2 linked regions of the Solidesulfovibrio fructosivorans JJ] genome follow. The protein of the gene in region 2 interacts with the protein of the main gene of each other region in a pairwise test. Links are inferred from orthologs where the notes say so. Each region holds a gene or a part of one and is shown on either strand. Other genes may lie near its edges.

The links.
Region 1: the proteins of pheT (region 2) and secD interact in binary tests that used the Escherichia coli proteins (3 or more experiments, as listed by UniProt). The link is inferred for Solidesulfovibrio fructosivorans JJ] from one-to-one orthologs.

Annotation. Positions count from the first base shown.
Region 1 is NZ_AECZ01000011.1:101,142-117,580, forward strand. What follows is about bases 9,809-12,763. They hold secD (protein translocase subunit SecD), read right to left. Parts: upstream 12,111-12,763; coding sequence 10,506-12,110; downstream 9,809-10,505. Other genes in these bases: DESFRDRAFT_RS09840 (S9 family peptidase), read right to left, coding at 9,809-10,407; yajC (preprotein translocase subunit YajC), read right to left, coding at 12,228-12,599; DESFRDRAFT_RS09855 (thermonuclease family protein), read right to left, coding at 12,718-12,763. Outside these bases: lspA (signal peptidase II), read left to right, coding at 1-188; DESFRDRAFT_RS09785 (PLDc N-terminal domain-containing protein), read left to right, coding at 226-459; tol-pal system protein YbgF, read left to right, coding at 456-1,481; DESFRDRAFT_RS09795 (NIL domain-containing protein), read left to right, coding at 1,508-1,951; DESFRDRAFT_RS09800 (PilZ domain-containing protein), read left to right, coding at 1,968-2,498; DESFRDRAFT_RS09805 (protein phosphatase CheZ), read left to right, coding at 2,505-3,239; DESFRDRAFT_RS09810 (energy-coupling factor ABC transporter ATP-binding protein), read right to left, coding at 3,450-4,187; cobalt ECF transporter T component CbiQ, read right to left, coding at 4,177-4,947; DESFRDRAFT_RS09820 (hypothetical protein), read right to left, coding at 4,944-5,591; cobalt transporter CbiM, read right to left, coding at 5,783-6,391; DESFRDRAFT_RS09830 (DUF4198 domain-containing protein), read right to left, coding at 6,496-7,278; DESFRDRAFT_RS09835 (hypothetical protein), read right to left, coding at 7,396-8,247; more of DESFRDRAFT_RS09840, read right to left, coding at 8,257-9,808; more of DESFRDRAFT_RS09855, read right to left, coding at 12,764-13,392; DESFRDRAFT_RS09860 (heavy-metal-associated domain-containing protein), read right to left, coding at 13,517-13,717; hisA (1-(5-phosphoribosyl)-5-[(5-phosphoribosylamino)methylideneamino]imidazole-4-carboxamide isomerase), read right to left, coding at 13,714-14,457; and 4 more genes. UniProt on the Escherichia coli protein: Part of the Sec protein translocase complex. Interacts with the SecYEG preprotein conducting channel. SecDF uses the proton motive force (PMF) to complete protein translocation after the ATP-dependent function of SecA.
Region 2 is NZ_AECZ01000032.1:34,629-37,928, forward strand. Bases 199-3,300 are described here. They hold pheT (phenylalanine--tRNA ligase subunit beta), read right to left. Parts: upstream 2,902-3,300; coding sequence 496-2,901; downstream 199-495. Other genes in these bases: DESFRDRAFT_RS17040 (RES family NAD+ phosphorylase), read left to right, coding at 199-361; pheS (phenylalanine--tRNA ligase subunit alpha), read right to left, coding at 3,053-3,300. Also shown: more of DESFRDRAFT_RS17040, read left to right, coding at 1-198.

The sequences.
Region 1 (16,439 bases), on a different replicon or contig from region 2:
TTCTGGGCGGGGCCGTGGGCAACCTCATCGACCGCATCAAGACGGGCGAGGTCGTGGACTTCCTGGATTTCTATTATAAAAGCTATCACTGGCCGGCCTTCAACGTGGCCGACATCGCCATTTTCCTCGGTTCGCTGGCGCTCCTTGCGGCCTTTTACCGCATGCGCCGCCCCTCTTCCCGCAAATAACGGCCGCACCGCCGCCAACATCCGAAACGAGGTCCGCATGCCCCCCTTGCCAGCGCTGCCGCCCATGACCACCGGCCAGATGGTTTTCGCCGTCGCCATTTTGGCCCTGGCGATCCTTCCCAATTACATCGCGATATGGCAAAGTTTTCACCGCGTGTTTCCAACCCCCCTGGAGAGGATGTTCTGGTTTCTCCTGGCCATCTTCGTTCCCGTACTCGGGGGCGTGGTCTACCTCATCTGGGGACGCAAGCGAGGTCGCAAGCCGTCATGAAGTCCCGTCACAGCAAAGGTACGTTTCTGGCCGCAGCCATGCTCGCCGCCCTGGTCGGCGGCTGCGCGCCCAAGCCCAATACCCCGGCCCCCCTCAACACGCCCGCCGACATGTGGGCGGAACTGGAGAACACCAAGGGCGAGTTGCGGCGCTTAAACGCCAAGGTCGAAGAGCTCTCCCAGCAGGTGCAGGCCAACAAAAACGATCCGGAACTGTCCGGCCGCGTGACCCGGCTCGAGGGCAACGTCAGCCGCATGGCCTCCCAGCTGGCCATCGACCTCGGCCCAACCGCCGGTCCGGCCGCAGCAACGCCGGCGGCCACAGCGCCGGCAGCCGCTCCAGCGCCTCAGGCCGGCTACGCGCAGCCCCAAACCGGCTACGCCCAACAGCAGCCCGGCTATGCCCAGCCGCAAACCGGCTATAGCCAGCAGTCCCAGACCGGGTACGCCCAGCCCCAGACGGGCTACACCCAGCAGCAGCAATCCGGGTACGCCCAACCGCAGACCGGCTATGCCCAATCCCGCACCGGTTACGGCGCGCCCACCCCGGGCGGCGCGGGACCGGACGAATCCGAGCCGGCCATTCCGCCCTATACCGCCCCAGGCACCCAGGCTCCGGCCGCCCAGGCCCAACCGCCGGTGGTGCAGCCGCAAAATCCGGCCGACGCCGTCTACGCCAAGGGCCTTTCCAGCTTCAACGCCCGCCAGTACCAGCAGGCGCTGGGGATTTTCCAGGAATTCGCCCGCAATTTCAAAACCAGCTCGCTGATGCCGAACGCCCTCTTCTGGACCGGCGAGTGCTACTTCCAGCTCGGCGACTTCGCCAACGCGGCCCTGGCCTACCAGGAAGTCATCGAGAAATATCCCAAAAGCCCCAAACACGCCGATGCGCTCTTCAAGCGGGGCGTGGCCTTCATGAAGCTCGGCAATGCCGGCGCGGCCAAATTGTCCTTCAAGGAAGTCATCGACAAATATCCCGATTCCGCCTTCGCCACCCGGGCCAAATCCATGATGCCCAAGTAGCGCCGGCCAACAAGCGACGGATACGCATGGAAACCCCACAAGAAAACACGCTGCGGAAGATCATTTACCTGACCTTCCCGCCCGAATCCTCGAACAAGCCCGTGGTCTGCGATCTGGCCCGGGTCTACGGATTGGTCTTCAACATCTCGAAAGCCCAGATCACCCCGCGCCACGAAGGCCAGATGACCATGGACATCAGCGGCCCCAAAGAGGCCTTCGACGCCGGCATGACCTACCTCAAGGAGCACGGCGTGGGCGTTGTGCCGGCCGCCCAGCGCGTCTCCAGGGACGAGGATCGCTGCATCCACTGCGGCGTGTGCACGGCCCTTTGTCCGACCAGGGCCCTTTCGCTCAACATCGAGACCCGGCTGGTGGAATTTCACGAAGACACCTGCTCGGCCTGCGGTATGTGCACCAAGGTCTGCCCGGTGGCGGCCATGGAGATTTTACTGGAAAACGGCGTCATGTAACCGGCGGGGGTGCCGCTTGGAAGAAAAACGGGCCTTCATGCGCATTCCCACGCGCCTATCCGGTTATCTCCGGCTGTTGCCGGATCCGGAAGACATCCAGATTTTCCGGGAATCGCCGTTCCTCGGCGGCGGCCCGGGACTCTGCAACGACCTGCGCGATGCGGGCATGAGCGAGGCGCTGCACACCATGCTGTGCTCGATCAACGCCAAACTCGACATGCTGCTCTCCATGCAAAGCCGCGACGAACTCACGGCCGACTTCCCGGTAACCATGGGGATCGTCGAAATCAGCGGCGCGGGCGTGCGGTTTACGGCCTCGCAGGAACTGGACGTGGAGCAGTATGTGGAGTCGGTCGTCGTGTTGTCGCGATTTCCGCTCCGCATGGCCGGCGCGGTGGGGCGCATCCTACGCCAGGAGCAATCCCCGGACGGGAGCACGGTCTATGCCCTCGATTTCACTCGCATCCGGGAACGCGACCTGGAAAGCATCGTACAATTTGTCTTCCAAAGCCAGCGCGACGACCTGCGCGGAAAAAAATGGGACTAACGCCGCATGATCAATGACGAAGAACTTCTCGAACGCATGTTGGACAGGCTTTTGACCGAAGTCGTCCCGGACCTGCGCCACAGCATCAGCGTCACCATTGAAAAGGAAGTCGCCAAGACCCTGTCCCGTTCGCTTCTGGAAAGCGAGTTCCACCAGCGCCTAAACGAGGAAATGCGCCAGGGCCTCCAGGACATCTACAAAGAGATCAACCAGGCGGCCAAGACCGAGGGCGAGGCCCATGTCGACGACCGGCAGCAGGCCGACCAGCTCTTCCAGGAAGCGGCGCAGCAGCTGGACAAGATCCTCGAGACCACGGAAACGGCCACCACCGAGATCATGGACATCGTGGAAAAGCACATGGACTTGCAAGCCGACGCGGCCGGGCTTCTGGCGGCCATGCAAAATGGCGTGGCCGACACCGAAGCCGTGGAAAAGCTGCGCACGGACAATGCCGCCCTCGGCGAAGACCTCATGCGCATCATGACCACGCTGAGCTTCCAGGACCTCACCGGCCAGCGCATCAAGCGCATCATCACCGCCATCAAAAAGGTCGAACAGATCGTGCTCGACCTCTACCTGTCCACAGGCATCCAGCTCAAGGCCCGGGCCGAAGCCCCGGACAAGACCATCTCCGAACTCCAGGCCGAGGCCAAACAAAAGGTTTCCGAACTCAAAGGCCCCCAGACCAAAGTCCAACAAGGCGCGGTGGACGACCTCCTCGCCCAGCTTGGGCTGGATTAGGGGGAGAATGGCAAGAGAAGTGCGAGAGGGGAAACCCTTTAAAAAGGGCAGTAGCCCCTCTCGCACTCTCCCCTTCCTCAATTTTTCGACGTTACGGGAGCAACGCCGATAACATCCCCTCACCATTAAAAATCTTTGGAAAGGGGGTCCGGGGGGAAACTTTTCTACAGAAAAGTTTCCCCCTGGTTCCATTTTATCCCTCGCCCTACCCTACTCCGTAGCGTGATGGTGGTGGGCCTGGTCGCCCAGGGGGTGACCGTGGACGTGTCGGTGGATGATGAAGTGCGGGTCGTGGACGAGCTTGCCCGCCTCGATGGTATAGAAGGTCTCGGTCACGTCGAACAGGAAATCCCAGTCGTGGGAAATGACGATCAGCGGCTTGCCCAAGCGCTTGAGGATATCCGCGATGCGCTCCCGGGTCCCCGGATCGAGGCCGTTGGTCGGCTCGTCCAGTAACAGCGCCTCGGGTTCCATGGCCAACACCCCGGCCAGGGACACGAGCTTTTTCTCCCCGCCCGAAAGCCGGTGCGACAGCCGTTCGCCGAAACCGGCCAAGCCCAGCATGTCCAGGGTGCGTTCGGCCGCCTCCCGGGCGCGCGCCGGCGAGAGCCCGCAATTGAGCGGCCCGAAGGCCACGTCGTCGAGCACGGTCGGGTAGATGATCTGGTCGTCGGCGTTTTGCAAAAGGAGCCCGATACCCCGCCGCACGGCCCGGAAATCCTTTTCCGTGGCGGCAACGGTCCCCTTGTAGCGCACCTCGCCGGCATCGGGCCGGACAAGCCCCATCATCACATGCAACAGCGTGGTTTTGCCCGAGCCGTTCGGCCCAAAAAGCCCGATGCGCTCCCCGGCCGAAAACGTGAAATCGACATCGGCCAGCACCGGACGGTCGCTGCCGGGATAGGCGTAGCCCACCCCGGAAAGGCGCAGCAGCGGCTCAGAAGACATGTCCCCTCCGCAAAACGAAATCGAGCGCGCCGGCCGCCGCGGATACGACCAGACACAGGCTCAGGAAAACCACATCGCCGCGCCGGGCCGCAAACCGGTCCAGGCTGGGGAATGTGCCGTGAAAGCCGCGCAACAGCATGGCCTGATAGACCCGCTGGGAACGATCGAAGCTGCGCACCAGCACCATGGCGACCAGGGCGGCGTAGGTGCGGTAGGTGCGCGCGTCCGTGGCCGGGACAAAGCCCCGAAGTTTGGCCGATGTAACCAGCCGGGCATACTCCTCGGCGATGACGTGCAGGTAACGGTAGGTGAAAAGAAAGAGAAAGGAAAACTTGGCCGGCACGCGAAGCGCGGTCATGGCCCGGCCCAGGGCCGGAGCCGGAATGGTGGCGACCAGGGCCACGATGCAAAAAAAGATGGCGTTGGTTTTGACCGTGATGACGGAGGCCAGGGCCACGCCCTCCCGGGTCGCGGTCAGGCCGAAGCTCCGCCACGCCGCCTCTCCCGGCGCTGTAAAGGGCAACACGAGCCACAAGAAAAGCACGAAGACGTTGACCGCGACGAACCGGCCCCAGACCACGCGCCAGGACGGGCGGGCGGCAATGGTGAGGCAAAAACCGCAGACGAGCACCAAACCGGCGGCGGCCGGCGTTGCGGCCAAGGCGGCGACAACAGACAGGGCCAGACAGGCTACGAGTTTGAAACGGGGGTCCAGGGAATGGATAGGCGAGCTTCCCCGGGCAAGCGGCTCGTCGATCATGCGCCCCGTCCGCCCTTGCGGCAGCGGACGTAGGCCAGAAGTCCGGCAATGCCGACCAGCCAGCCGATGCCCCCGGCGATCCCGGCCAGGCCCGGGCCTTTTTCCTCCTGATCCAACAGCATCTTGCGGATGGGCGCGATCTTGACTTCCACGGCCTGTTCGACCACGGCCCGCAAGGCGGCCTGGTCCATGGGCACGGCCACGGCGGTTTGGGCCGGTGCCGACGCGGCGGCTGTCGCGGGCGCGGTTGCCGTCGTAGCGGCAGGGGCGACCGGGGCCGCGCTTTGATCGGCCGGGGCGGCGGACAGGTATTCCTCGGCCTTGACGGTCGTATTGTTCTGATGGCCCTCGCCGGCATCGAGATGGATGGCGATCTCAGCCTTGTCCTTGCGAGCGGCCTCGGGCACGGGGAAGACGAAATTGCCCTTGTCGTCCGTCTTGCCGGTCAGATAGACCTGCCCGGTGGCGGCGTTTTTGACAGTGATCTCCCCGAAGCGCACCCGGTCGGAGCGGCTGTAGCTGCATTCCACATGTACGTCGTTGCCCTCGACATAGGCGAACACGTTGACCCGGTGGGCCAGGGCCGGTGCGGCCGCACCCAGGCAAAGCGCCAAAGCTGCAATGAGAATATACTTATATTTCATGGCAATAATCCCTTATACGAGAGGGCCAATCCTTTGAAAAAGGGTTCTCCCTTTTCGCGCCCTCCTCTTCCCGAACACTCCGACATTCCTTGAGCAGCACCGCTCACATCCCGTCACCGTTAAAAGTCTTGGGAAGGGGGGCCTGGGGGGAAACCTTTCTACAGAAAGGTTTCCCCCCAGTTCTTCCCAACTTACCCAGCCAGACGGATGGCCAGCATCTCGGGGCGGACCTTGGCCAGGAAGGCCACGGCCATGGCCGTCAGCACCCCTTCGATAAGCATGATGGGAATATGGGCGATGAGAATCACCTTGGCCGTGCCGAGAAACGCCTCGCCGGACAGCGCCAGGGCGCAGGCGGTCAGGCAGCCGGCCAGAAGCACGGCGAAAAAGCCGCAGCAAAAGGCCCCCACCGCCTGTTTGGTTCCGCCGGCTCGAAGAAGCGGCCCGAAGAGCAGAAAGCAGAACACGGCCGGCAGCGCCATGTCGCAGGTGTTGACGCCGAGCACCACCAAACCGCCGAACTGGAAGAGCACGGCCTGGAGCAACAGCGCCACGCAGATGGCCGGAAAGGCCGCATAGCCGAGGATCGCGCCGATCAACCCGTTGAGGATAAGGTGGACGCTGACCGGCCCGATGGGCACATGGATGAGCGAAGCAACGAAAAAAGCGGCCGAGAGGATGGCCACGGTCATGAGCTTGTCGTAGTCCAGGCGCTTTAAGCCCACGGCCGTGCCCACGGCCGTGATCGCCCAGCCGCCGGCCAGCACCGGTCCGGAAAGCACCCCTTCGGAAATATGCATGCTGCCTGCCTGTCGCGCCCAAGGCGCGGAAAGTTGTGGGAGGGCGGACCCAGCCCGCCCTCCCGAATCGTCAAGCAAGAGTCCCGGGGACGAATCGGAATGCCTTACTTCTTCTTGTGCTTGGGATCAACGAACTTGGCCCACATGACGGCCCCGCGCTCCACCTTCTTGGCCACGCCGTCCTTTTCGATGGTCTGCGGCGCGTCGGTCAGGGCGGCGAATCCCCACCAGCCGCCAAAGGGCACGGCATAGGTGAAAACGCCGTTGGCGTCGGTCTTGACCACCTGGGTCACCAGATATTCGTTGGGCGGGGTGTAGGCCTTGTCCTTATTATAATATTCCACTTCCACATCGACCCCGGCGGCCGGCTTGCCGTCCACGAGCACCTTGCCCGTGAACACGTTGCCGACATAGTTGCCGAAGGGACGCGAAAGCGGAATGATCTCGGCCGGTAGCCCCACAGGCTCATCCCAGCCCTCTTCCTCGCCGAAGGCCGGCACCACGACCTTGGTCAGGTGCTCGATGTACTTGTCCTCGGCCGGCTCGAAATAAGGCTCGGGCACCACGTAGAAAATCCCCACGCCCGGGCGCTTGAAGGTATATTCGGACTTCCAGGCGTCATGATCCATGACCTTGGTCGGTTTGAGCGTGCCGAGCAGGTCGGTCTTCTTGCCGCCGTCAACCACGCCAAAGGCCTTGGGCTTGGCCATGTTCATGCCGTTGCCTTCCATGGGATGGGAGAAGGACACAACCAGGTCCACCTTGGCTTTTTCCTTGCTCGTGACCACATCCTGGGACGGAATGACCATGCCGAAATGGGCCAGGGCCGGGGCGGCCGTCAGCGCCACCGTCGCCAGCGCGACAAGAACACGGAAAATGGACACCATGAAGCCTCCTTTTTTTATCGCCTGTTATCAATCATAGTAAGAACAAATAATTCATAACACGCGGCAGGAACGCATGGCAACCATTAGCATACGAAAACCGTCGGAAGATAAAAATCTTCAGAAGGAAACCGAAAGGGACAGGGAACAATCGGGCTGGGCGGACGGCCGCAGTTCCGCCGCCAGACGCAGACGGGACACGGGCCGAAAGGCCACGGCCAGATAGGGCGCGACAAGGCTTTTGGGTTCGTAGCCGTATTGGCCGGGCCAGGCGTTCAGCGCCAGGATGGCGGCCAGGGCCGTCCCCCTGGCCCCGCTGGGATCGATGTGGTGGGAAAGGCGCTTGTCCAGGCGAAAGGCGGTGAGCGCCGCTCCGGCGGCCACGGTCACCCTGCCCCAATCGTAGCCCAGGGCCAGTGTGGCCTCGTGGCTGCGCCAGGAGAAGGTCGCGTCGCGCTGGGAAGGCGGCGTGCCCGTGCCCGAGGCGCTGGCGACATCCTCGCGGGCCTCGGGGGCGCTGGCGATGAAAAGCTCGTAGCGGGCCAGGAGAAAACCGCCGTGGCCCGGTTCCCGGCGCAGGATCAGCCGGACCGAGGGGCCCCAAAGCAAGGCCGGCCGGGTTTCCCAGGCTTCATAATAGCCGATGCCGACGTTCTTGGCCTCGAAACGGCCCGTGGACGTGCCCAGGTGGAAACCCGGGGCGACAACGAGGTGGCGCGAGTCCAGCAGACGCCAGGAGAGCGCGACATAGGCCCGGGTCTCGGACCAGTTGCGGGTCCAGCCGCCGTACTCCGGCAGAATGCCGGCGGAAGGATTGGAGCAGCGGGGTTCGCCGAGGTCCCGATAGCCCAGGCTGCGGTAGACGGCGGCGATTTCCAGGCGTTCGTCGGCGAGGGCGGGACAGGCCGTGGCCGCGACAAGCGTCCAGACAAGGCTTGCCGCCGCCAGGATGCGCCGTCCTGTCCCGGTCATGGCCGCCCGTCAGGAGCCGGGCCGGGGACACGGCCCGCCGCCAGCCCCCGGGCGATCGCCCGCCCCGGTTTTGCCGTTTTCCCGAACCGGCGGCACGGTTGCGGCGTCGCCGAAAAAGAACGCCGTTTCCACTGGCGCGATCGGGACATAGCGCGTGAACCAGTCGAGGTTTCGGACCATCAGGTCGCGGATAAGCGACGGCTCGGTCACGTCGTGGCCGCTTCGGGGATAGGCGGCCAGCTTGGTGGGCACGCCCAGGCGCGACAGGGCGGTATAGAGTTCCAGGGACTGGGTGAACGGCACGCGCTCGTCGGACACGCCGTGCTGAAAAAGCGTCGGGGTCTTTATGGCGGCGGCATACTTGAGCGGCGAGTGGTCGAAAAGCGTCTGGAAGCGCTCGTAGGCTTCGCCGCCGAAATACAGCGGAATGAAATCGGGCAGGTCCATACTGCCGGATTGGCTGACCAGATCGGTTATGCCCGCGCCGATGGAGGCGGCGGCGAAACGGTCGGTATGGCCGATGGTCCAGGCGGTCAGGTAGCCTCCGTAGCTCCAGCCCATGACGCCCAGGCGCTTGGGATCGGCCAGCTTGCGCGCGACCAGGGCGTCGATCCCGCTTTGCAGGTCGGCGAAGTCCACCCCGCCCCAATCGCCCTTGATCGCCATGCGAAAGGCCGGCCCGTAGCCGTCCGAGCCCCGGACGTTGGGCTGGAAAAGGGCGTAGCCGCGCTCGCTGAAGACAGCCAGCGGGTAGTAGTTGAGCGCGCCCAGATACTGCCGGTCGGCGGCCACGGCCGGACCACCGTGAAGCTCCACCAGAAGCGGCGGCGGCCCGGAACCGGGCGTGACGGGATGGGTATAGAGGCCCTCGAGGACGGTCCCGTCGGCCGCCTTCCAGCGCACCACCTCGGTCTTCCCCAGCCGGTAGCCGACAAATTCCTTGTTGACCGCGGACACGGGTTTCGGCGCGAACCGCCCGAGCGGAGTCAGGTAGGCCTCCGGGGGCAGGTCGCTGTCGACCAGCACCATGCCCAGGGCATTGCCCGAGGCGGAAACGGCGGCCTGGGACACCATGCGCGGCGTGCCGGACACCGTGCGCGGCGCGGCGCCGGAAACGGGCAGGGCCAAAACCACCGCGCCCGTGCCCTCGATTTCGCGGACATAGATGGTCCCGCCGTCAGCCGACCAGCCGAGCATCTCCGGCCGGGCGTCCGGCGTCGCCGCCAGCGCCCGGGGCGCGCCGCCGGACGCGGGAACGATCATGACCCGGGCGGCGCTGTAATAAAACCCCGGCGCGCGGGTGGCCACGTAGGCCAACCATTTGCCGTCCGGGGAAAAACAGGGGCTGGTTTCCGAATCGGCGGTAGCGGCCACCGGCACGACGCGGCCGGTTTTCACGTCCACCATGGCGATGTCGGTCTGGGCCGCGTCCTGGGGCTGGGCCCGGCCGGCGACGGTATTGCCGCGACGACCGCGCGGCGGCGCGTCGGGCGGCGTCGTCTCGAAAGCGATGCGGCCGCCGTCCGGAGAAAAGACGAAGCCGCCCACGTCCCTGTCCGTGACCAGTCCGCGAAGCGCTCCCTGGCCGGCAAGCGGCAGCAGAAAAAGCCCCGCCGCGCCGCCCTCCTCGTCCAGGACATCCACATCCGCGTCGCAGTTGGTCTCCCGGTTGCCCGAGCCGCCGTTCATGGTCATCGTCATGGCCAGCGCCTTCCCGTCCGGCGTAAAAGCCAGATCGAGCACGTCGCCCCGGCCGTGGGTGAGGCGACGGGTGTGGCCGGTTCCAAGCGACATGACCACGGCATCGGTCGTGTCGTCGGTTTGGACAAGGTAGGCAAGACGCGATCCGTGCGGAGAAAAAACCGGCTTTTCGCAGACCTCCCGTTCCGAAGTGACGGGGCGCGCCAAAGACTTGGCGGCGTCGGCCACGTACACCCGCGAACGCAAATCGCCGCCCTGCTCGTCCATGACGGCCCGGGTGACGGTGAAGGCCACGTGTCTGCCGTCGGCGGACAGGCGCAGGTCGTCGATCATGGCCACCCGCAGCATGTCGTCGATGGTGAAAGCCTTTTCGGAACAGACGGCGGGCGCGGCGCAGACACAAAAGAAGACCGCGGCCGTCAGCGCGACGCGAAGACGAAATCGGAAAGCGGCAGGCATCGGTTCGGACTCACCTCGCTTAAGCGATGGGGGCACTGTACGGTGTGCCGGGATGGGGGTCAAACCTGAAAAAAAAGCCCCCTTGCGGGGGCCTTGCTTCAGATGCGAATGCCCGCGTCCGGCGGCCGCCGGGACAGCCAGAGGTCGAACAGAAAGCGGGTGAAGAAAATGGCCGTAAACATGGAGGCCACGGTGCCGAGAATCAGGGTTACGGCAAAGCCCCGGATGGGGCCGGTGCCGAACTGGTAGAGCACCATGGCCGCGATGATCGTGGTCACGTTGGCATCGAAGATGGTGAGCGTGGCCCGGTCGTAGCCGGTGTCCACGGCCTTGCGGGCCGAGAGCCCCAGGCGGAGTTCCTCGCGTATCCGCTCGAAAATAATAACGTTGGCGTCAACGGCCATGCCGATGGTCAAAATGATGCCCGCGATGCCCGGCAGGGTGAGGGTCGCCCCGAATCCGGCCAAGCCGGCCATGATCAGCACCATGTTGAAAAGGAGGGCCATATCGGCGACGAAGCCGGCCAACCCGTAGTAAAGGACCATGAAGCCGATGACGATGACGCCGCCGACCAGAGCCGAATAAACGCCCTGCTCGATGGATTCCTGGCCAAGGGAAGGACCGACGCTCCGTTGTTCCAGAATGCTGACCGGAGCCGGCAACGCGCCGGCGCGCAGCACGATGGCCAGATCGCGGGCTTCCTCGGTGGTGAAATGGCCGGTGATGCTGGCCCGGCCGCCGCTGATTTTTTCCTGAATGGTCGGCGCGGAATAGACCTTGCCGTCCAGAACGATAGCCAGGCGCTTTTTCACGTTCTCGCCGGTCACCCGCTCGAACTGGCGCGAACCGCTCGGCGTGAACGACAAGGCGACATAGGCCTGGTTGTTGCGGTCGAAATTGGCCCGGGCGTCGGAAATGTGCTCACCGGTCATGACCGCGTCGGAACGCAGGACGATGGGCCGCTCGAGATAGGTGCCGTCGGGATTGCGGTGGCGCAGGACGGAAAGCTCCTCGCCCGGGGGCAAGATGCCCTTCTGGGCCTTGTCCAGGTCCGCGTTGTCGTCCACGACCTTGAATTCCAGGTGCGCGGTCTTGCCGATGAGCTTGATGGCCCGCTCGGGATCGTGCAGGCCCGGCAGCTGGATCTGGATGCGGTTGTCGGACTGCTTGCGGATGTCGGGCTCGGCCACGCCGAATTCGTCGATGCGGTTGCGGATGGTCTTGACGGCCTGGTCCACGGTCATGCGGGTCAGCTCGGACTTGTAGCGCGGGGTGAAGGACAGCTTGTAGGTGAACTTGCCGTCCGGGCCGCTTTCCACATTGTCGACGACCAGCACGTTGAAATGGTTGGCGAGCATGTCGTCGAAAGCCTGCCGTTTATCCCCCGTCGCCAAAACGAGCTGGAGATGCTTGCCGTCTGGCGTGGTCTGGGGGCGCAAAACGGCGATGCCGTCGTCCTTGGCCTGGTCGCGCACGTCCCGGCCCATCTGGACCAGGGAGTTGGCCAGGGCCTTGTCCACGTCCACGCCCAGGGTGAGGTGGATGCCGCCCTTGAGGTCGAGGCCGAGGTTTATGACATCATCAGGCAAAAACTTGCCCAGAAAGGACTGTTTGACCGGGCCGACGGACGGCAGCATATAAATGAGGCCCAAAAAGGCCACAAGACTGATGACGGCCAGCCGCCAACGCATATTTCCAGACATGGGCGAGGCTCTCCTTGGGAGGCTTGCGCTTCGGGGAAACACTCAAGGCGAAGGAACGCCGGCCGGCCCCCTTCGCCTCGCGCGCCGGGGATGGACCCCCCGACGCCGTCAAAATCGCTAATCTTTGGCTTTGCCTTTCGCTTCAGCCTTGGCGGGAGCGGCCTGGGGCTCGCCGGGGCCGGAGACGAAGCTGCGATTGATCTCGATGGTGAGATCCTTGGCAATCTCCACGGTCAGCTTGTCGCCATGCACTTCCATGATACGGCCGTAGATGCCGCCGCCGGTCAGGATGTAGTCCCCGCGCTTGAGATTGGCCAAATACTCGCGGTGCTGCTTGGCCTTTTTCTGCTGGGGACGAATCAGCAGAAAATAGAAGATGGCGAACATAATGATCAGCGGCAAAAACGCGGTGATGGGATTGCCTCCCGCCCCACCGCTGCCGCCGGTGGGGGCGGCGCCCATGGCGTGTGCCAGACTCGGAAAAAACATGCTGCCTCCAGATAGGTTATTAGCCCGAATCATGCCCGGGTACGCGTTTTTTTGCGTCCGGCGCGGCGTCGGGCAAGGGCTGTCGCGGAAAAATGGATGGTCTAAAAATGCCGCCGCGTCAAGGTTTATCCGTCCGCCGGCTCTCCGCGACGCTTCCCGCGGGCGGCCAGGGGGTACATCCCCGTGCCGGAGAAAATCCCCGGGCAAAGGCCTGCCCGGCATCGGCCAGGACCAGCCGGTTGCGGCGGCCGATGCGCGCGGCGTCCGGGCAACCGGGAACATGAAACCGATGCGAGGCGGCATTGCCCACATACCCGCCCACAGGCGGCGGCAGGCGCAGGATGCGCGGCCAAAAGCCCCTGCCCTGGGCCATGGCCCGTCGCTGGGCGGCCAGAAGACGCCGCACCAACGGCTTGGGCAGATCCCGATACCAGAACACAAAGGCCGCGCCCGAGGCAACCATGCCTTCGGCCACGGACGCGCCGTCAGGCAGCAGCAGGTCGCCAAGCGCCCGGCCGAACCGGTCCCGCCCCGCCCCCACCGGCACAAAACGCAGGGTCCGGCCGCGGGTCAGCCGTTCAAGCCCCCGCTTAGACGCGTCGGCGTAATACTGGGCCGGGGCCAGACCATGGGCGACCTCCGGTGCGTCGATGCCGGCCAGACGCACCGTACGGCCGTCGGCCAGACGCACCGTGTCCCCGTCGAAGACCCGGGCCACGGACACGGCATCCCGGGCCGCTCCCGGCCGGGGCGCAAACAACAGGAGCAACACGGCGAAAGCCGCCAAGAACATTGCCCCTCGTCCACGCCCACCCTGCCGTTTTCCACAAAGCGGCATCACCCCCCGCCTCCCAAAAACAAACCGGCCGCCGCGCAAGCCACGACAGCCGGTCAATACAGACATTCTTTGCGGCACGTTACTTGATCGCGCCGGGAATGAAACCGATCTTGTCGATGGCGCCCTTGATGGCGTCTTCGGAAGCCTCGCCGTCAAAGGTGGCCTGGCCTTTTTCCAGATCGACCGACACGTTGGACAGCCCCGGCACTTCGGACAGGGCCTTGGTCACGGACGCGACACACTTCGGGCAGTGCATGCCGCCGACTTCCAGGGTTTTCATGCGACCTCCTCGGACTGGTCGGCGATGTAGGCCATGGCCTCCCCGAAATCGAGGGTTCCGGTATAGATGGCCCGGCCGGTGATTACGCCTTGAAGCCCTTTTTTGGAATACGGGAAAAGCGTTTTGACGTCGTCCAAAGTGGCCACGCCTCCGGCCACGAGCACGGGCAGGTCGGTGAGGTCGAGCAGGCGCTCAAGCGCCTCCAGGTTGACGCCGGTCTGCATGCCGTCGCGGCTGATGTCGGTGTAAACGACGAAGGCGGCGCCCTGCTCGGCCAGACGCGGCACGACTTCCTCGACGGTCATCCCCGCGTCCTCGACCCAGCCCTTGACCTTGAGCCGGCCGTCCACGGCGTCGAGAGACACGCCCACACGGCCCGGGTGGGCGGCGCAGATGGCGGCAAAGGCATCGGGCTCGGCCAGGGCCAGGGTACCGATGATCAGACGCCGCACACCGGCCTCCAGATAGGCGCCTGCGGTCCGCGCGTCGCGGATGCCGCCCCCGAGCTGGACCGGGATGGAAAGCCCGGCGCAGATGCGGGAGATCAGCTCGAAATTGCGCGGCCGGCCGCTAAACGCCCCGTCCAGGTCGATCAGATGCAACCACAGCGCGCCGAGGTCCTCCCAGTGGCGGGCCATGGCCTCGGGATCGGGAGAGAAGACGGTCACTTCATCGGCCAAGCCTTGCTTGAGGCGGACGCACTGGCCGTCCTTGATGTCCACGGCCGGGAACAGGATCACAGACCAAGCTCCTTCACGCCCTGCTTGAGCCCTTCCTGGGCCAGTTCCATGGCCGAGAGCCAGCGGCCGTTTCTGGACACGAACTTCTTGGCTTCCAGGATGTTGGCGGCCAGGGTCTGCTGGGTTTCGTTGAAGTGGAAGGTCTTGACGATGCCGCCGGTGCGCACGTCGATGAGCGTCAGGCTCAGGTTCACGCTGGCGGGCTTGGTGGCGCCGATCGCGGAACCCTCGCGCTCGCTCCAGTCGATGACCAGGGGCACGAGCACGAAGTCCGCGCCGGCGCATTTGCCGATATTCTGCCAGTAGCGCATGGTGGCCAGCCGGCCGGTCTCATTGCCGCGCTGCGCCGAACGGGCGCAGGTGTAGGCCATTTTGGACGGCACGAAGTGCTGGCCGGAGCCGGCCAGATCGGCGTCCAGGGCGGCGTCGAGCTGGACCGGGGCCGCCTCGGGCACGGACCGTATGGAGGGCAGGTAGCCCGTGGGCAGATCGGCGTCGGTGGCCGGAATGACGAACGGGGCTACGACGAAGGTCTTGTTCAGAAAAGCCACAGCCGAAGTGGCGGCATCGCCGGGGGCCGGTGCCTTGGCCATCGACGCGGTGCGACGCACGCATCCCGTCGACAGGGAGATGACGGCCGCCAACACGACAACGAGACAGGCCAACGATTTGTTTCGCATCAGTCCAGGCTCCCCTTGGTGCTCGGCACCCTGGTTCCATCGGCGGTCGTCGCCCGGCGCAGGGCCAGTCCCAGCGCCTTGAAGGCCGCCTCCACCAGATGATGGCCGTTTTGTCCGTATTCGTAATGAATATGCAGGTTGGCGCGAACCGTAAAGGCCAGGGATTTGAAAAACTCCCGCCACAGGTCACGTTCCTCGCCCGCGATCACCGGCGGCAGCGTTTCGCCGCCGCGATACACAAGGTACGGCCGGCCGGACAGGTCGACCACCACTTCGCACAGCGCTTCGTCCATGGGCACCTTGGCCACGCCCACCCGGGCGATGCCGGCCCGGTCGCCAAGGGCCAGGCGTATGGCCTCGCCGAGCGAGATGGCCACATCCTCCAGGGAATGGTGGGCATCCACTTCCAGGTCGCCCCGGCAGGAAACCATCAGGTCGAAGCGGCCCCAGAAGCTTAAAAGCGACAGCATGTGGTCGGCGAAACCGACCCCGGTGTCGACCGAAGCCGTCCCCGTCCCATCGAGATCGATGCGGACGGAAACCTTGGTTTCGCCGGTTTCCCGGACAAACTCGCCGAAGCGTTCCCCCATGGCGTTCACCGGCCGCCTAAGCGGTCGGAGCCTCCTTGCCCGGGGCCTGGGCCTCGGCCTGCTTCGCCGCGGGTTCGGCCGACTTGGCCTCGGCGGCGGTCGTTTCGGCCGCTTCCGCGGCCGGCTTCTCCAGCTCCTTGCGGGCCTCGGACTGCCGCTGCTCGCGCTCGGCCCGGTCCACTTCGGCCTCAAAGGTGGATTTGACGTCACTGCTCATACGTCGGAACTCGGCCATGCCCTTGCCGAGCGTGCGCATGAGGTCGGGCAGCTTGGAAGGACCGATAACGATAAGGGCCACGATCAGGATGACCACAAGTTCCGTGGAACCGATGCCGAACATAAAGTCACTCTTTTCGCCGGCCCGGGCCGACGGGATTGCGGTTCTCGACGGTTATTCCCACTCGATGGTGCTTGGCGGCTTGGACGACACGTCGAAGACCACGCGATTGACGCCCTTGACCTCGTTGATGATCCGATTGGACATGGAGGCCAAAAGCTCCGAAGGCAACCGGGTCCAGTCCGCCGTCATGGCGTCGAGGCTGTCCACAACCCGGATGGCGGCCACGTTTTCATAGGTGCGCCCGTCGCCCATGACCCCGACGGTTTTGAGCGGGAGCAAAACGGCGAATCCCTGCCAGACCTTGCGGTACCAGCCCGAGGCGGCGAGTTCGCCTTGCACGATCTTATCCGTTCGGCGCAAAATCTCAAGCCG
Region 2 (3,300 bases):
TCTCGTCTACTCGGCCGCGACCCTATCCCTGGCGGCGCTCGAAATCCTCGTCCACGTGCAAGACTACACACTCCTTGCCGCAGCGCCATACAGTTGCATCCGACTGGAGTTCGCGCCCACGCTCGTGACGGAAGTAACTTTGCAGGGCTTGCCCGCCGATTGGCAGACCATTGAACATCCCGAATGCAAACGCATCGGCGATGCCTGGATCAACCAGGGGCAAACACCCGTGCTCGCCGTGCCGAGCGTCGTGATACCCCAGGAAACAAACTACCTGTTAAACCCGAACCATCCCGACTTCACAGCCATCCTCGCTTTTCCGCCACAACCCTTTTCCTTCGACATGCGGTTGCTCAAATAATCCTCAACAGGGCTATGGAGTTTCGCCGCAACGCTTCCGCTCCACGCGACGCAAAAGAGCCCCGACGCCAGCGCCGGGGCTCTTCCATTCGTATCGTCGCCACGCGTACGCGACGCCGGCGACCGCCCTTCCCGCTACGGACGGGTCACGGGCAGCGCGGCCAGGACGGCCTTGGCGAGCGCCTCGTGGACCTTGTCCACTTCCTTGTCCTTGAGCGTCTTTTCCAGGTGGCGATAGGTGATGCGAAAGGTCAGCCGGCGCTCGGCCTCCCCTTCGGGCTCGTAGGCGTCGATCAGCACCACGTTCTCGAAGATCGGCGCCTTGGCGGTCCGGATGGCGGCCAGCACCGCGCCCACGGTCACGCCGGCCGGCACGGCCAGGGTGATGTCGCGGCGCACGGGCGGGAATCCCGGAAGCGGCGCGAAAACCGTCTTTTGGGCATCGACCAGGACCCGCAAGGCATCGATATCCAGTTCGGCGATCCACAGCGGACTTCTGGCATGAAACGCGTCGGCCACCTCGGGCGTGACCTGGCCGATGAGCCCCAGGCGCACCGGACCGCAGGTCACATCCACCTGCGGCGCCAGCCAGGGCTGGTCCTCGACCCGGGAAAAGGTCGGCTCGGGCAGATGAAAATGGGCAAGAAGTCCTTCCACCAGCCCCTTGATGTCGGCATAGCCGGCTTCCACGTCCTTGGGCCAGGGCCAGGCTTCGGGATGGCGCGCGCCGTGGAGCGCGATGCCCATCCGGCCGGCCTCCCGAGCCGTGGAGTCCGAGGCGACGTCAGCGGTGAAAATCCGGGCCACTTCGAACAAGCGCAGGTGGGCATTGCCCTGGGCCAGGTTGTGGCGCACGGCGCCGAGCAACCCCGGGGCCAACATGGGGCGCATGACGTTTTGGTCTTCGGAGAGCGGATTGGCCACCGAGACGCGACAGGCCGCATCCAGGCATAAGAGGTCGAGGTCGCCGTGGCCGACAAAGCTGTAGTTGACCGCCTCGCGAAGCCCGAAGCCCACGGCGTAAGCCCGAAGCCTCGCCCAGAAGCCGAATTCCGTCTCGGGCGCGGCGTCGTCCAGGGACTTGGACACCCGGGGAAGCTTCGGCGCGATGCGGTCCAGGCCGTACACCCGCCCCACTTCCTCGATGAGGTCCGCCTCGCGCTCGAGGTCCAGGCGGTACGACGGCGGGGTCACGGCCATGGTTCCGGACGGATCGGTGTCCGTCAGCTTGCAGCCCAGCGCGGTAAGCGTCTTGCGGCAAAAATCCTCGGGCATTTCCTCGCCCAGAAGCAGGCTGGCCCGGGCCGGACGGAAACCGATGCCGCGCGGGGTGTAGGGATGGGGTTCGGCCACAGCCTCGCCGGGCAGGACCGTGCCGCCGGCGGTTTCGAGCATGAGCGAAACTGCGCGGTGCATGGCGTACACCGAGCCGACCTGGTCCACGCCGCGTTCGAAGCGGTAGGAGGCCTCGCTCGGCAGGGACAGCCGCCGGGCGGTCTTGCGGATGGCGCCCGGACGGAACACGGCGCACTCGAGCAGCACCTCGGTGCTGTCGGAGCCCATCTCGCTGTTTTCGCCGCCCATGACCCCGGCCAGGGCCACGGGCTTCTCGGCGTCGCAAATGAGCAGGTCCCGGGCGGTGAGCAGTCGCTCCTGGCCGTCGAGGGTGGTCAGCTTCTCGCCCTCCGCCGCGTTTCGCACCTTGACCGTGTTTCCGGCGAGCTTGGCCCGGTCAAAAGCGTGCAGCGGCTGGCCGAGTTCGAACAGCACGTAGTTGGTGGCGTCGACGATATTGGAAATGGGGCGCTGGCCGATGGCCAGAAGCCGCCAGCGGATGCGCTCCGGCGAGGGGCCGACCGCGACGCCGGTTAAAAGCTTGGCCCGGTAGACCGGGCACTGCTCCGCGTCCTCTATCTCGATGGCCACCTGGGTCGCGGCGTCGGGGCCGGACTCGGGATAGGACACCTCGGGCAGGGTGAGCGGCAGGTCGAAAGCCATGGCCACTTCCCGTGCGATGCCAAGGACGCTTAGGCAATCGGCCCGGTTGGGCGTGATGGAAACGTCGAGCACGCAGGTGTCGAGGCCCAGGGCGTCAGGCAGGCTCCAGCCAACGGTCGCGGACTCGGGCAGGACCATGATGCCGCCGCTTCGCTCCTCGGCCAGCCCCAGCTCCGATTCGGAGCAGATCATGCCCTCGGACACCTGGCCGCGAATCTTGCTTTTTTTGATGTGGAGGCCGCCCGGCAGGGTCACGCCGACCGTAGCCACGGGCACATGCTGGCCGGCGGCGACATTGGGCGCGCCGCACACGATGGGAAGCGGCGCTTCCCCGCCGACGTCCACCGTGCAGCAGGACAGGTGGTCGGAGTCGGGATGGGCCTCACAGGTGAGCACCTTGCCGACGACCACCGAGGCGATCTCCTCGAAAGGATTTTTGATCTCCTCGATTTCCAGGCCGAGCATGGTCAAACGGTCGGCAAGTTGCTGGGGAGTGCCCTCATAGGGCGTGAATTCGCGCAGCCAGGCTAAACTGAGCAACATGATGTGTGTGCCTCCGGCGGCCGGGGAGGGAACCCCTTTTTGCAAAAAGGGGTTCCCTCCCCGGACCCCACCCTCCCGAAAAACTCTCAAGGAGAGCCAGGGAGGAATGTCCCGACGGCGTCGGGAGGGTGCGGGAAAGGACCCCTGGAAATTAAAACTGGCTTAGGAACCGAATATCGTTTTCAAAAAACATGCGCAGGTCGCCGATGCCGTACTTGAGCATGGTCACGCGCTCCACGCCCATGCCGAAGGCGAAGCCGGTGTAACGCTCGGTGTCGTAGCCCACAGCGGCGAAGACGTTGGGGTCGACCATGCCGCAGCCCAGGATCTCGACGAAGCCCGTGCCCTTGCACACCCGGCAGGTGCCGGTCTCGGTCTCGCCCTTGCCGCCGCAGATGA